Regions from separate parts of the Pedobacter sp. genome, predicted to be linked through region 2. Evidence: riboswitches for the same ligand, from Rfam matches in the RefSeq annotation. Region 2 holds a riboswitch; each other region holds the start of a gene.
The links. A riboswitch is a leader RNA that binds a small molecule or an ion and turns the genes downstream of it on or off. The one in region 2 is predicted to bind cobalamin.
Positions count from the first base shown of each region.

Region 1: another riboswitch for cobalamin. It lies ahead of ACQY77_RS02355 (TonB-dependent receptor plug domain-containing protein); the one in region 2 lies ahead of metE (5-methyltetrahydropteroyltriglutamate--homocysteine S-methyltransferase).
Region 3: another riboswitch for cobalamin. It lies ahead of ACQY77_RS02375 (TonB-dependent receptor); the one in region 2 lies ahead of metE (5-methyltetrahydropteroyltriglutamate--homocysteine S-methyltransferase).

Region 1 is NZ_OZ257244.1:628,242-633,938, forward strand. It holds gene ACQY77_RS02345 (ABC transporter substrate-binding protein) at 1-372, opposite strand, end outside; gene ACQY77_RS02350 (DUF6580 family putative transport protein) at 466-1,053, opposite strand; gene ACQY77_RS02355 (TonB-dependent receptor plug domain-containing protein) at 1,091-2,965, opposite strand; cobalamin riboswitch at 3,062-3,254, opposite strand; gene ACQY77_RS02360 (DUF5074 domain-containing protein) at 3,389-4,486, opposite strand; gene ACQY77_RS02365 (PKD domain-containing protein) at 4,505-5,641, opposite strand; gene ACQY77_RS02370 (YncE family protein) at 5,665-5,697, opposite strand, start outside.
Region 2 is NZ_OZ257244.1:3,057,757-3,063,453, reverse strand. It holds gene ACQY77_RS12350 (class I SAM-dependent methyltransferase) at 1-235, opposite strand, end outside; gene ACQY77_RS12345 (acyl-CoA thioesterase) at 299-685, opposite strand; gene metE (5-methyltetrahydropteroyltriglutamate--homocysteine S-methyltransferase) at 753-3,083, opposite strand; cobalamin riboswitch at 3,278-3,479, opposite strand; gene ACQY77_RS12335 (M14 family metallopeptidase) at 3,657-5,697, shown strand, end outside.
Region 3 is NZ_OZ257244.1:634,453-640,149, forward strand. It holds gene ACQY77_RS02370 (YncE family protein) at 1-557, opposite strand, end outside; gene ACQY77_RS02375 (TonB-dependent receptor) at 562-2,586, opposite strand; cobalamin riboswitch at 2,685-2,874, opposite strand; gene ACQY77_RS02380 (serine hydrolase) at 2,959-4,203, shown strand; gene ACQY77_RS02385 (HPP family protein) at 4,247-4,849, shown strand; gene ACQY77_RS02390 (alpha-L-fucosidase) at 5,134-5,697, shown strand, end outside.

The DNA of each region.
Region 1 (5,697 bases), 2.4 Mb from region 2:
ATCCTGCAGGTTGTTTGGAGACAAAGGAACAAGCTGAGGCTGTTTACTTAACTTCATAACTGCAGTTTCGGTACATACCGTATCAATATTGCACACTTCACAAACGTCCTGGGTAAAAACAATATCCGGCGCAATGCTTTCCAGAAGCTCGTCATCTACCCAATATAAGCTTTTTCCCTGCGCTTTAGAGGCAGAAAAAATACGATCGATTTCAATGCTCGAATAATGCTTGCCTTCCAGAATACAACGTACCACTTTAGGCGTGTGTTCGGCTTCTTTCGGGCATTCGAACGTTACACCATAAAGGTATTCCTGCAAGCCCATATCATAAATCATTTTGGTTGCAGCAGGCAAAAAAGAAACAACTTTCATAGAATTTAAATCCGTGTAATGAAATACTAAGTTAAAAAAAATCCCCTTCTGAATGGTTCAAAAGAGGATCTTAATTATAGAAACCTTAAAAAATTATAGGGTTTGTGCTTTAAGTTTAAGCACAGGATATTTTGCTTTTAACAATTCGAAACCTCCAAAAAGGATGGCTCCATAAATCAACGTTCCTTCTAAGAATCTAATTTCAAAAGGAATTGCTTTTACCAGACAGTTCCAAAAACCCGCTAAATCCTGAGTAAACAATGGGTTTTTGTACCACGACCCGAAATCACTAACAATCCAGTGGATAAATACAATCGCCAAAGTGGATAACAAAAGATTAGCTACGGTTACTTTTTTCAATAGTAATCTACCTGCTAACACCATTAAGATAATCGCCAAATAAGTATACGTTTCCTGAATCAATAAGATATCTACGTATTGTTTATATATGGTGGTGTATAATACTACATCACTAATTAACAAACTTAAAATCGGAAAAGCGAAAGCTTTTAAGTTATCTTTAAAATAGGCTCCCCCAAATAATGCTACCGCTCCAATTGATGAAAAGTTAGCAAACTGAAGTGCTTCAGAATTGAATGTAACCACTAAACGAAATACTGTAATGACTAAAATCATTAATAGTAAAGTTAAGTTACGTGGATTGAATCTTAAATTAGACATTTTATGGTTGATTTAATGTTATACAAAGTTAAGTTTTTTATCTGATATTAAAACTTACACCCGCGTTAAAATTGAAGCCCATTGTGCTGTAACCAATAAATTCATTGTATTTCTCATTCAGGATATTTTTCGCATCAAAGAAAATTTTAACGTTTTTATTGAACAGGGCATATTCAGCATAAGCGCTTAATAATTTGTAGTATGAGAGTTCTTCCACCATACCAGTTCCATAATTGGTATCAAAACGTTTACCGAAATAACGGTAATTGGCACTTACATATAGATTTTGGGTAGCATGGACTCCCGCATTTAAACCAAATGTATGTTTTGGTCTTCTGATAAGGTAATCAACTTGTCCATCTCCCCCTTTCACAAAGGCGTAGTAGCCGTTAAAATTAAAAACACCTAAATTCACAGCCGGTTCAATTTCAAAACCCTTAGCTTTTTGTTCTGAAGTTAAATTAATGTAGTTATAACCATTGCTAGCCGGAGCAATAATAGCGTCTGTAATATTACGTTTAAACGCAACTAACCTTAAGTTAAATTTTTCATCCGCAAAGCTGAAGTTTGCACCAGCTTCATAATTTTGAGATCGCTCTGGTTTGAGGTTCAGATTTGCACCAAACTGCCCAAATAACATACTCAAAGTAGGCACTTTAAATGCGGTTGAAACGGTACCAAAAAGTTTAATCTCTTTTATAATGTTGATGCTTGGGGTAATGGTATAAGTATAATTTTCTCCATATTGATCGTGTTTGTTATATCTTCCACCTACTTCTAAATTGAAAATGCTTAAGTCATGTAAAAATAATGAACCGTAAGCGGCAAAAATATTCGTTTTAGGTGAGTTTGATCCGCTTATTAATTTAACTGCTCTGTTGTCTACACCTACTAGTAAATCAAGTTTATCATTGATCTTCTGGTTGTAGAACAAATCAACAATATTGATTCTGCCATTACTTGAATAATTTGATGGAAAACCCATGAAAGTTGTTTGTGCATCATTCGAAGTCGTTTCATAGCTATAATTCAAAGTGACTTTACCTGTATTAAATTTATAAATAGAATTAACACCACCTGAGAATTGCTTTAAAATAGAATGATTATCTGGTGAGCCATCTGTGAAAGCATCTTCATCAATTTTATAATTTCCATAAAAATAGCGCAAAAACGGATTAACAGAAAAATTCTTGTCTAGCTGGATTCCGAAATTAGCATTTACACCATCAGCCTTGAAGCCATCTTTATCCATGGCGGCTGTACTTCCAACGGGTGCCGCAGCTTCAGAAATGCCATCAGTTTTATTATGCGTATAGTTTATATTGTAACTAAAACCCTCTACCCTTCCATTTAAACCAATGGTTCCTTTGTAACTCTCGTAACTTCCGGCAGAAGCTACACCGTAAATGGTATTTCCTTTAGGACCGGCTTTTTTGGTAATGATATTGATAACACCTGCAACGGCATCAGAACCGTAAATAGTAGACTGACCACCTCTCAAAATTTCAATGTGATCGATCTGATCTATTGAAAACTGGCGTAAATCAAAAGCCCCGCCATTTCCTGAAGGGTCATTCTGTACAATACCATCAATTAATACGACAGTATACCCGCTGGCGGCTCCTCTAAAAAAAACGGATTTATTTTGTCCCGGATTACCAGTAGCGCCAGAAACTAAAATCCCTGCTTGCTCATTTAATAGCTCTGGCAAAGATTTACCATGACTTCTCTCTAAAACTTCTTTACTGATAATGGTAACCACCTTACCCGTTTGCGATTGTTTCTGATCATTTTTAGTGGCGGTAATCACTACATCTTTTAGTTGCAGACTGTCTTGTGCATTGGCCAACTGGCTAATGGTTAATTGCACAAATCCCAGACTTGCGGCAATTAGAATACTTTTTTTGTTCATTTGATTGTGAGTTTTGCCCACAGCCAACAGATTAGAAAAGGAAATGAAAATACGAAATTTAAGTATCTCAATCCTAGCTTCAATCCCCGAAAGCTATGAAATTATACGCTGGTGGCAGGTATTCTGACTTACTCCCGGTTTTTCTACCTTCCCATTTCCGGATGAAAACAGTGGTTTGTAGAACGAAAAACCGTTACAGAGCTTACAGCTGCGGGACAGTTGCAGATTCACACTGCATTCCCTTTTAATTCCGATTTTAAAGCCGGAAACCAAAAGCGCTGCAAAGGTAACAAAAAAAGGTTTGCTTGTATATCAGCAAACCTTTGTAAAGAGAGAGCGGTTTTAATTAGTTTGGAGTCTTTAGTTTGGAGTCTCTAGTTTGCATGCAAATGAAACAATACCCTAAAAGACCGACCATAATGTTTATTGATGAAACACGGTGACCGCAGGGAAATGATACCCATCATATGATAAAGTATTCTTTAGTGTTCCTGCGGGATCATAGAAATACAAATTATTGATGGCATAATTGGCTCCATAACCTGATTGTACCGTTTGGATCACAACCTGATTTAATTTTGAATCAAAGCCGATCCCCTTACCATAGAAAATTTGTTTTTCCGGATTGGTTGCAAAAGGTGCATTCAAAGTGTTTGCATTTCCATCATATTTATACACTTCACTTCCACCACCAAAGCTTCCGGTTTTTAGTAAATAAACTACGTTGTCTTTGGTCGATGCAGCAATTGACCCCGCATGCCATGCTCCCCATGAAGAATAAGTGGTAAAGCTCAGGCTCACACTATCTTTAGCCAAAGTTTGCGGATCTGTTTGATACAGGTATTTAGCACCTGCATACCAAACTTTACCATTTGGAGTTTTGGCAAATCCTACCGTCATTCCTTTAATCTTTCTGTTTAAAGTATAATCTGAAGCATTGTAAATGAGTAATCCGTCTGTTGCACTGTGCATAAAAATGTAATTACCTGCTTTAATCATATCACCAACTTGTCCGTCTGCACCAACTAGCTTAGCATAGGCGGTCATATTTTTAAGGTTAACCAGGTAAACGCCACTTGAACTACTCAAAAGCCCTGTATTTTCATCAATTCCTAAAAAAGCCCGCCAATCGTTACCGCCCTTGGCAGCAATCCTGGCCTTTTCTTTCAATGTAAATGCATCAACTACTACAACTGGTCCACCAACTTTACTCACCAGGTATAAATTATTGTTAAAGATAGTCCCGTACTGCAGGGTTGAGCCTTCTGGTTTTAAATCTTTACCAGGATTTTCCCGTTTAAAAAGGCTGTCTGTTAATTTCCCGGTGCTGTAATCAAAGAAGTTCAGTTCTCCTGTGCCATGCCCGAACCATCCTTCGTTCACAATGAAAAATCCATTTTCATATTTTCCTTTAGCAACAGGTTGTACCTCGGGTTCTACTGCCGCATCCTTCTTACAGGCGGCGCCCAAAAGCGTGATAAATATTCCAATAAAAAGTTGTTTTGTGTTTAATGATCTCATTATATATTATTTGTGTATCTATTTAATTCCTAAATCTTGTGCGCCTTTAACTTCAGTAGATATCTCGCCCATCAGCGTATTCCCCTTTTCTCTTTGTGCGGTGTATACTTTTACAAAATCGATGGTTTTCAATTCTACTTTCTTACCTGTTTTATCTACTGCCCAGGAAATGTCGAAACCGTTATATTTATTGGTAGCATAATCATCTCCAATAGACCAGCTATCGGTATATCCCCAGTTAAACGCAGCGTTAACAAAAATGCTTCCTACCTTACCGAAAGTTGAAGGCAACAAGGTTCCCCTGAGGGTTAGTTTTTCCTGATCTGGCGCAAACTCCGGATAGAAGTTGTGTTTGTGAAAGTTATTTACGTCATACGTTCCACTTCCGCCCTGATTATCTGTCCAGGTTACATTGGCAAACCCTTTGGGGTTAACATATGTAATTTCGTAGTTTTTAATGGTTAAGGGGTTGTTGTACTCACTACCTGCCAGCTCATACCATTCATCATCAGGTTTACCATTTCCGTTCACATCCTGACTTACCATTACAATGCCTGGTTCTGCCCATGCAGTTGAGCCGCCAATCGGATTGCCGTAGATGGCAAGGTCATTTCCAGAATTATTGACTACTGAGTGATCAAATCCAAAAACAATGTAACCACCAAAGCCCCCTAAACTGATGAGGCTGGTTTTGCTTACATCGCCGATAATTTTTTGTGCGCCTGCAACTGAGCCCAATGCTTCATTTATAAATTGTCCGGGAGCCGGCAGGTATTCAAAAATGGTGGAAATGAATTTTGTACTGGCAGGTGTAACTCCAATAACAGGTACCGGAACCGTAACGGTGTATTTATGGGTAAAGGTGCCGGCAGTATTAGAGGCAGTGTACTCAATAATATAAGTACCTGCTTTTAATGGCGTAAAATCAAAATTATAAACTTCACTTACTACTGCGCCATCAAGCTTCCATAAATGTTTAAAAGGTAACCCGTTATTGGTTCCGGCACTAAAGGTAGTTTTTACGTTTACTTTGGCTTCAAGGGCATCAGTCTTTATGGCTAAATTAACATCAGGAGCAATCTCCTTTTCATCTTTTTTACAACTGTACATCAGCGCAAAAACGCTTAAGAGTAACAATAGGTAGCTTTTCTTCATGTGTTTTATTAATTATATATTGATTATTTATTTAAGAATACCAGGTGTGCCGGAAT
Region 2 (5,697 bases):
GATATTGAATTTCCTGGGCCTTAGCCAGCAAATATTTTAAATGACCGGCATTTCCATGACCAATTTCCAGAATATGATCCTGATTTTGTGGGCTTATTGCATCAATAGCGGCTTGAGTCATACCTTTATTGGTAAGGTTCATAGCCTCACCGGTTTTAATGCCATTTGCTCCTTCAGGGCAGCTTAATTGTTTGGCAATTGCTTTAAAATCATCAGTTGTTGGTTGATTTTCCATAATATCAAAGCTAGTTTTTGGCTAAGGGACAATGTTACATTTTTTTATATATCCCTTACAAGATTACTTGATCACCTGAACAGGTTTCTTATGCTCATCAATGGCAACAAATGTAAAGTCGCCATGTACGGCCAGTTCTCTTCCTTCGGCATACATTTGTTCGATATAAATTTCGACATTTACTTTTAAACTGGTGTTACCCACATGAATAACTTTTCCTACCAGTTCCACAATTGAGCCTGCCGGTATGGGTTTTTTAAAATCTATTCTATCGCTGCTTACAGTTACCATAATTTGCCTGCTAAAGCGTGTAGCAGTAATGAACGCCACTTCGTCCATCATGTGCATGGCTGTGCCACCAAACAGGGTATCATAATGGTTTGTGGTATTAGGAAAAACGGCTTTGAAAATACTGGTTTTAGAGTTTAATATTCTTTCTGCTAAGGTCATATGGATACAATGTGATTTAAAAATTGGCAACTTTCAACGTGAAAGTTGCCAAAGCTATAGATTATTCTCAATTCAGAAGGTCTTCTGTTAAAACAGCAGCCGTTTTACGCATTTCTTTGGCTGCTTCAACCATTTCAATTAAGGCTTTTTTGGTTTCATCCCAGCCGCGGGTTTTTAAACCACAATCTGGGTTTACCCATAGCTGATCTTGAGGGATAACTGCTTTTGCTTTTTTTAACAAAGTGATCATTTCTGATCTTTTTGGAACTCTCGGAGAGTGAATATCATAAACACCAGGCCCGATTTCGTTTGGATATTTGAAGTTTGCGAAAGCATCTAAAAGCTCCATCTGAGAGCGGGAGGTTTCTATTGTAATTACATCTGCATCCATAGCGGCGATATTCTGTATAATGTCGTTAAATTCAGAATAGCACATATGTGTGTGGATCTGTGTTTCATCTTTAACCCCAGCAGCAGAAATTCTGAAGGCCTTAACAGCCCAGTTAAGATAGTTTTGCCAATCCGCTTTGCGCAATGGAAGCCCTTCTCTTATGGCAGGTTCATCAATCTGGATGATTTTAATACCGGCATTTTCTAAGTCAATAACCTCATCTCTAATCGCGAGGGCAATTTGTGTACAGGTTTCTGAACGGGGTTGATCGTTTCTGACAAAGGACCATTGCAAGATGGTTACCGGGCCGGTTAACATCCCTTTCATGTATCTGGAAGTTAAGGATTGTGCAAACGATGTCCATTTTACTGTCATTGGTTTAGGGCGCGAAACATCGCCAAAAATAATGGGTGGTTTCACACAGCGAGAACCGTAGCTTTGTACCCATCCGTTTTTAGAAAAGGCAAAACCAGCCAGTTGCTCTCCAAAGTATTCTACCATATCATTGCGTTCAAATTCGCCATGAACCAAAACATCGAGGTCTATTTCCTCTTGCCATTTAACGGCTTTGGCCGTTTCTTCGGCAATTAAGCTGTTATATTCTTCATCAGTAAATAATCCTTTTTTAAACTTAGCTCTCCAGCTTCTTACTTCAACTGTTTGTGGAAACGATCCAATAGTTGTAGTGGGGTATTGTGGTAGGTTTAACGATTGCTGCTTAATTTTTCTGAGCGAAAAAGGATTTGATCTTTCTGAATCTTTTGTTTGTAAAGCTTTAACACGTTGCTTAACCAACTGATTATGAATTAGTGTTGAGTTTTCCCTGTTATTAATAGCAATAAGGTTTTCTTCTAGTTTCTGCTGGGTAGATGCAGGGTTTTCTTGTGTGGCAATCTTTTTCAAAGTAACTACTTCGGCGACCTTTTGTTTAGCAAAAGCCAGCCATTGTTTAACTTCTGCAGATAGGTTTTGTTCATCCGTTTCATTATCTAAATCTACTGGAGAATGTATGAGGGAACACGATGGAGCAATCCATACCCTGGCTGCACCTAAATGTTTTACGGCCTGAGTAATGAGGGCACTGGATTTAGAGAAATCATTCTTCCAGATGTTTCTACCATCAACAAGGCCTAATGATAATATTTTATCGTCGCCAAGCGCTGCAATAACCGATTCAAGTTGATTTTCAGCTCTCACCAAATCGATATGTAATGTATTAAACGGTAGTGAGGTGGTTAAAGTCAAGTTGTTTCCTAATCCTTCAAAATATGTTGCCAGAACTATTTTTAATTTTGGAAAGGCTTTTTTAATTTCCTTATACACAAATTGATATGCCGCCTGCTCCTTTTCGGATAAGTCTAACGCTAAAAAAGGCTCATCAAACTGAACGTACTCGGCATCTAAAGCAGCTAACCTGTTTAAGATATCAAGATACACAGGAAGAAGATTCTTAATTAAATCAATCTTTTCAAAGCCAGCTTCCTTTTCTTTGCCTAAGAGCAGGTATGATACCGGTCCAATAAGCACAGGTTTACTAATGATGCCCAGTTGCTTGGCTTCATAAAATTCATCGATAACTTTGGTAGAAAAGAGCTTAAAGGGCTGGTTTTTGTAAAATTCTGGTACGATGTAGTGGTAATTGGTATCAAACCACTTCGTCATTTCCATCGCTACTACATCCAAATCCTCTTTTTGATAACCTCTCGCCATGGCGAAGTAAAGATCAAGCTCTGCATTTCCCTTTCTCAAAATAACCTCGTTATATCTTTTTGGAATAGCGCCAAACATCAGGGAATGATCAAGAACATGATCATAAAAAGAAAAATCGTTTGAAGGAATAAGGTCGATCCCTGCTTCCTTTTGTAGCTGCCAGTTTTCGTGGCGGATGTTCTTACCCACCTGGAGTACATTTTTGTAACCTGTTTTTCCTGCCCAATAATTTTCGCAGATTTTTTTCAGTTCGCGGTGGCTACCAATTCGCGGATAGCCTAAATTTTGCGTTTTCATTCTTTTAAAGATTAAGTAAAAAATCATTTAAAAGCTCTTTTTGCAATATTTTACAGCTTTTTGGCTATAAATCGCTGGAAAAGTTTGAAGCATACAAAATCCGCTCTACTGCAGAAAATGCTTTGAGCACATGAATAATCAGATATTCTATTGTATTTATCAGACCTGACCAATGGCTTTATAACGCGAAAGCATCGTCAATTCGATAAAAGGCAGGTCTCCTGACTTATCCCCAGTTTTATCGCCTTCCCATACATTTAAAGTACAGTGGCATGAATGATAAAACTGTTGCCTTTTTTACAGACAAGACTTACAGTTGCGCGACAGCTCATGATTTTCACATGATTCCCTATTATCCCCGATATTACACCGAGGACCTTCACCGGTTGATGAAAAATAAAGTTAAGAACTTACATCAAGCGCAAATGTAACTAATAAGCAGCAGGATTTTGACGGTTTAGCTAATTTTTGGACAAATCCGGGTAAGTTTTATGTCTGTAACAAATTTAGCGCAAGCGAATTACAGCTGATAATCTATATTATATTTGGTTTATCCAATAAACTAAACTTATTATGATCAAAAACTACCTTAAAAAGCTCTCATTTATTTTTTTTCTGGTGGTTGGGTTTTCTGCTGCAGCTCAGGAAGTGCCCAGCCCTAAATCTCACTTTGGATTTGATATCGGAGAGAATTACCAACTGGCAACCTACACTCAAACAGAAGCCTATTTTAAAAAACTGTCAACACATTCCAAAAGAGTAAAATTGGTGGATATTGGAAAAACGGAAGAAGGTAGAAGCCAATATATGTTAATTGTGTCTTCACCAGAAAATATTCAAAAGCTGGAACGGTATAAAGAGATCTCGCAGCAATTGGCTCATGCCGAAATTACCACGGAACAAGCCAAATCACTCTCGCAAGAGGGAAAAGCGGTAGTTTGGATAGACGGAGGCCTTCATGCCACTGAGACGGTTGGTGCTCACCAATTGATTCAAACTGCTTACGAGTTTGCTTCTAAAACAGATCCTGAAACCATGAAAATTCTGGACAATGTAATTATCCTTTTTACCCATGCTAATCCCGATGGACAAGAACTGGTTACCAGCTGGTACATGAGGCAAAAGGACCAGAGCAAACGTACCTTATCCGGATTACCACGGTTATATGAAAAATATGCCGGGCATGATAATAATCGTGACTTTTTTATGCTGAACCTTAAAGAAACACAAAACATAGGAAGACAGCTTTTTATTGAGTGGTTACCACAGATTATGTATAACCATCATCAAGCAGGTCCTGCAGGTACTGTTGTGGCAGGGCCTCCTTATCGCGATCCTTTTAACTATGTTTTCGATCCAACACTCTTAACGAGCCTGGATGCTGTTGGTGCGGCTATGCATACACGACTTAATGTGGAAGGTAAACCGGGTTACACGCAAAGAGGTGGATCAGTTTTCTCTACCTGGTATAATGGTGGCTTAAGAACAACAACTTATTTCCACAACATGATTGGTTTGCTAACAGAAATCGTTGGTAGTCCAACACCTTCAGACATTCCTTTAGTACCATCGAGACTCTTGCCAAATAGCGACTCACCCAATCCGGTAACCCCAAGAAAATGGTATTTTAAAAATTCTATAGATTATTCCGTTTCACTTAATTATGCGGTTTTAAATTATGCGCAACGCCATCGGGATGAATTGTTATTTAATATTTATCAGATGGGAAAAAATTCTATTGATAGAGGAAAAACGGACACCTGGTCTTTCTCTCCTAAGAAAATAGAAGCAATTAACAATGCGGCGAAAAAGGCTGGTGCTTCTGCTTCTGCGGGAGAATCGGAATACGGACAAAGGCCGGCTATGAGCAATCAATATTTCGATACGGTGATGAAGTTACCTGCAAACAGAGATCCGAGAGGTTATATCATCTCTGCTGATCAGGCTGATTTTAATTCTGCGATCAAGTTTTTAAATGCGTTAATCAGAACAGGGATAGTGGTTCAAAAAGCAACTGCAAACTTCAGCGTGGCGGGTAAGAAATACCCTGCCGGAAGCTATGTGGTAAAAACAGATCAGGCTTTCCGCCCACACGTTTTAGATATGTTTGAACCGCAAGATCACCCTAATGACTTTAAGTATGAAGGAGGTGCGCCAATACCGCCGTATGATGCCGCAGGCTGGACTTTAGCTTACCTTATGGATGTTAAATTCGATAGGATTTTGGAAAACTTCGATGGTCCTTTTGAACGCAATCCTTACGGGAAATTGTTGATTCCGGAATATAAACCTGTTTCGGCAGCAAGTTATGTTCTCAGCGCGGCACAGAATGATTCTTACACAACAGTAAATGATTTACTGAAGAATAAAGTTGATGTTTACCGTTCTGCTGAAAATGGAGATTTTTATGTTTCATCTACCGGAAAATCTATCCTGGAAAAAGCAAATGTTAAATTAAAAGCAACAGCATTGCCAAAAGATAAGACAAAAATTTCTTTGGCGAGGATTGCCCTTTGGGATACTTATGGAGGCTCTATGGCTTCAGGCTGGATGCGTTTTATCATGGAACAGTATCACTATAACGCCACTGTTATTTACCCTCAGGATATTGATG
Region 3 (5,697 bases), 2.4 Mb from region 2:
TAACCACCAGAATTGGCTACATACAATTTTGCACCTATTACCGCCATCTCTTCGGGCTGTTTGCCTACAACAATCTGCTTTTCCTCTTTTAATGATGTCGTGTCTACTACAGATACATAACCATCATATGCAGTTACATAGGCTTTGTTCTTATAAAAAGTAATGTACCGGCAATTGGGGATATTGATTTGACCAATCCGCTTTGCTGTTTTAGATTCCAGCACTTCCACTTTATCCGACATGTTGACCACAACGTACAACCGTGATCCATATATTTTGATATCGTTGCCCACATCACCAAGTCCTAATGTAGCGTTGGGGTTAGCCTCATTGTAAATATTCTTGCGGTATACACCAGAACTGAAGTCGTAATAATCCAGCGAGGACTTGTTCGATCCCATATTAGCCTCGTTTAAAAGATAAAAACCCTTCAGTTCAACTGTTGGATCAGGAGGCAATTGTTCCTGTTCCTCAGGGATAAAACTATCTTCCTTCCTGCAAGAGAGGAACACAAGCAGCATACAGGCCAGCCACAAAATAGATTTGGTATTTTTCATAGTATTAAATTTTAGCACTGAGTGTAATCCGGAAGTTTCGTCCGGGCATAGGATAGTTGAGTACCACATCGTAGTACTGGTTAAGCAGATTATTTATCTCGACATTAACTTTATAATTCTGATGTGATCCGAAATAACCACCGATAGAAAGATCATGTGTATAGTAAGGCTTTACGTAGTTTACCGGTATATTGGCCTTTTGGCTGTAACGTTCACCGGTATAAATAAAGCTGTAGTTTAAGCTGTACCTGCTATGGGTAATACTTCCGGTAAATGAACCGCTGTGAACAGGAATATATGGAATCTGATTGCGGTACGTAAAACCGGTTTTGGTTACATCCAATGCTTTTTCGAATGTATAATTTAAATTGGTACTGAATTCGAACTCATTGATTAACCATAAAGTTTTAATATTGGTTTCCAGTCCTTTAATAGATACTGCATCCAGATTGAGCATTGTCCACCTGAATAAGTTAAGTGTGGGTACTGCAACAATTTTATCTTTTACCTGGTTGTAATAAACATCGGTTTGAACGGAGAAATTCTTTAGTGATCCATGTAAAGAGTGTGTGTTGTAGTTAAAACCTAAATCATACTGCTTCGTGTATTCCGGCCTTAAACTCGTATTTCCAATAAAAGTGTAGTACAGATCGTTGAAGGTTGGCATTCTAAATATAGATTTATAAAAACCTTTCAATCTAAAATTCGGACTTTGAAAAGGCTGCCAGGAAAACATGGCTGCTGGAGTATATTCTGTGCGGTTACCGGCGGCAGATAAAGTTTTAACTTCCTCGTTAATAACCGTAGCCAATACATTGGTTTGAAATTCGAATCTTTTTTTAAAGTATTTACCTGCCAGTACAAATAGACCTGTGCTGCGGCTTGGATAGGCAAAGTATTCCAGATTAGCATCCAGGTTCTGGTAACTATAATCGGCAGAGAAAGCAAAATGCAAATATGGCTTCATCTGGTACACATTGGCCACAGAAAGGTACCATTCTTGTTGTTTGTAGATATTATTTAGCGCACCCCTATCAGATTTAATAGTTGGATCATTGTAACGGGTGTAATCATTGGCATACTTGGCATTTAAAGAAATGTTATATCGCCGGTTTGGGTTGTTTTCATAATGGGTCTGAACAAATGAGTTATCATCCCATTGGCGCTGGCTAAAATCAAATTTATTGGAAACAATTGCTCCGGGGATACCACGTTCAGACCGATATTTGTAAAGCTTAACATTCCATTGGCTGCTATCTGCACCTTGTCCAAATGCTCCCCCTTCCAGGCGATAGGAATAAATATCTGCATTGGTACGAACAACTGTTGTATCGTAATATCCGTTGGTATAGCGGTATTTATATTTCCCGTTTGCATTTAAAAATGCTGCATTCAAGTTAAAGGCGAGGCGCTTGTTTATCTTTTGCTCATACAAAACCGCTGTATTAATAAAACCGAAAGATCCGGTTTTTACATCTGTACTGATGTTTTGATTTTTGTTTAAAAAAGTTGGTACTTTCGTTTTGATATATAAAGCACTTGCAGAAGCGAAGGCCTTTGCCGGCTGTAAAAGTTCACTGCGTTGCCCGCTGGTTAGCAAAAGTTCCGCTACGTTATCTAAAGTATACTTCCCTAAATCTACCTGCCCGTTTTGAGCATTACCCAGCTGCACACCATCATAAAAAACAGCGGTATGGTTGCTACCCATACTGCGCACATTAATGGTTTTTAATCCGGCTATGCCACCATAATCTTTAACCTGAACACCAGAAAAATAGCGGATAGCATCTGCAATTGATAAAGCATTCAACCTTTGCAGTTCTAAACCAGATAGTACCTGCAATGGCGTAGGCGAAAGGTGCTGCTTACTTATCCTTAACTGATTGATTTGAACTTCCTTAAGTTGATTAACCTTTACGGTATCAGCTTGTGCCCATAAAAAATCAGGGCATAATAGGGCTATCCAGAAAATGGAAGTGCCAATAAAAAACTGCATGATGCCACGTTGGGCAAGATGTTTAATAATCATTTTTGTTGCGAGTTATTACCCACAGCAAACAGATTTGAAGGAAATGAAAATACGAAAACCTTTAGTACCTCAATCCTAGCTTCAATCCCCGAAAGCTATGAAATTATATGCTAAAGGCAGGTCTTCTGACTTACTCCCGATTTTTCTACCTTCCCGTTTCTTAGAAACAGTGGCTAACTGATTGAAAAATCGTTATAGAGCTTACAGCTGCGGGACAGTTACAGAATTACACTGTATTCCCTTTTAATTCCGGGTGTAAAACCGGAAACCAAAAGCGCCGCAAAATTAGTAAAATTAAGCTAAATGTAAAATGGATGTTAAAGGATATCTTTCTTCAGGCAAAAGGTTAACTTTAAAAATCAATCCCAGCACATGAAAAAAACGGCTTTTATTTTTCTTTCCCTAATCAGTGTATCTGCAATGGCACAAAAAACCGATACTACGATGCTTCAAAAATTAATGGAATCCAAACCTGAGTTATTTGCCGGGATCTTAAATCATCCGGAACGCAACCAGGTTCAAATTCTATACACACAGATAAATCGGGATGCCCAAAACAAATCACATTTTAAAAGCTACAGCTATAACCTTAATCCCAACCATTACTTCTACCCTGCCAGTACCGTTAAGTTAGCTGCTGTAATTTTTGCACTGGAGAAAGTGAATACCCTAAAACATACCGGACTTACAGCGAAAAGCATTATGATAACAGATAGTGCATTTAAGGGGCAAACCAGGGTATCAAAAGATGAAAGTGCAGCAAATAAGCTTCCTTCTATTGAGCATTACATTAAGAAAATACTGCTAACCAGCGATAACGATGCTTTCAACAGGCTTTTTGAGTTTATTGGAAGAGCAGAGATCAATAAGAAGCTAAAGAAAAATGGTCTTAACCACAGTCGGATATTAAACAGATTGGCTATTGGAGATGCAGGCGAATCGGCAAAGCATACCAATCCGATTAATTTTTTTAATGGTGATAAATTAGTTTACAGTCAGCCTGCTCAGTATGATCCGAAAGAATATGCGTTAAAACTCAGCAACCTGGTAATGGGCAAAGGTTATTTAGACAGTGCAGAGAAACTGGTAAATAAACCTTTTAGCTTAGCCAATAAAAATGCCTTTTCCATTTCAGATCAGCAAAAACTAATGCGCAAACTGCTTTTCCCCGAATCATTTCCGGCAAAGGAACGATTTAACTTAAGTACCGAAGACTACAAGCTGATATATACTTTTATGAGCATGTACCCAACAGAAAGCCAATATCCTAAATATGATGAAAAGGAATTTTGGCCAACCTATGCCAAGATGCTTTATTATGGCAGAGAAAAGGACGTGTCTCTGGATAAAAACATCAGAATTTTTAACAAATATGGCGATAGTTATGGTTTTATTATTGACAATTCTTATTTCGTGGATTTTAAAAATGGTATTGAATATTTACTTACTGCCGTAGTACAAAGCAATAAAGATGAGATCTACAACGATGATAAATATGATTATGAAACAGTTTGTTTTCCTTTTATGAAAAATCTTGGGCAAGTCATTTATCAGTTAGAAATGGATCGGAAAAAGGATTTTAAACCGAATTTAAGTAGATTTGCACTCGATTATTAATAGCGCCTCACTTTATGCTATTGAAGATTAGTTTTCCCTACGAATGATTAAGAAAAGAATAAAAAGAAGTCTACGCGTATCCAAATACATTTTATATAAAGAAACACTTGTTGATAGCAGAGAACATTTTTGGTCCTTTATGGGGGCATTTATTGGCATAGGCCTGATAGCCCTCTTTCAAAGTAATATCCTTTCCAATACCGAAAACATCTTCCTTATCGGATCCTTTGGGGCTTCTAGTGTGCTCATTTATGGCAACATCCAAAGTCCACTTGCACAGCCGAGAAACCTGATTGGAGGGCATGTCATCTCTGCAATTATTGGAGTAACAGTACACAAGCTTTTACCTGACTTAATCTGGCTTACAGCCCCTACTGCTGTTGGTTTATCGATTGTTTGCATGCAATTTACAAAAACCATTCATCCTCCCGGTGGGGCAACAGCACTTATTGCGGTAAGTGGTGCACCTAAAATTGTAGGATTGGGTTATTGGTATGTCTTATCGCCCGTTTTAACTGGCTGTACCATATTACTGTTCGTTGCATTAATATTTAATAACATCACGCCTAAAAGAAGATACCCAACCAACCCTAGGTTTACGCGTTTCGTGAAAAGGACATTTTTCCGCACAAAAGTTATTCGGTAAATTGTTTTAGACCTCATTTATAATAGGGGAACGATTCGGATTTACCCCAGAGTACACAGAGGTGTAAACTTTGTGGTAAAACAACATGGGCCGAAGCAATCCTTTACCATTTGTAGTGACCTTTCAAACAACTTTATCTGTTTTATAACCAACTACATTTATCATTTTGATTATTTCCCTTAATATTTAGCCTGTTTTTATACTTTCATTTGTATAAATGGTCATGGTAGGCTTTAAAAATCAAAGACTTAACCAGACCTACACCCAGATTTAACCAAATTATTATGAGAAAAAAATCCTACCTATTGCTGTTTTTGACAGTGTTTTCCTTATTGCCACTTTTTGCGCAAAAACGTATCGGGAATGAAAGTCCGGAAGCTAAAGTAAAGCGAATGCAATGGTGGACGAATGACCGTTTTGGTATGTTTATCCATTGGGGGCTTTATGCTATGCCTGCGCGGCACGAATGGGTAAAAAGCAGGGAAAGAATTACCAATGAAGACTATCAAAAATATTTTGATCAATTCAATCCAGACCAGTTTCAACCAAAAGTTTGGGCTAAAAAAGCCAAAGCTGCAGGTATGAAATATGCAGTATTAACCACCAAACATCATGAGGGCTTCACCTTATTTGACAGTAAACTTACCGATTATAAAGCCACTAACACCCCGGCAAAACGTGATCTGGTAAAAGAATTTGTAGATGCATTCAGAGCAGAGGGAATTAAGGTGGGCTTTTATTATTCATTAATTGACTGGCATCACCCGGATTATACGGTAGATAGAATTCACCCTCAGCGTCCTGTAAAAGAAAGCGATTCTGCTTATGCGAATGTGAATAAGGGGCGT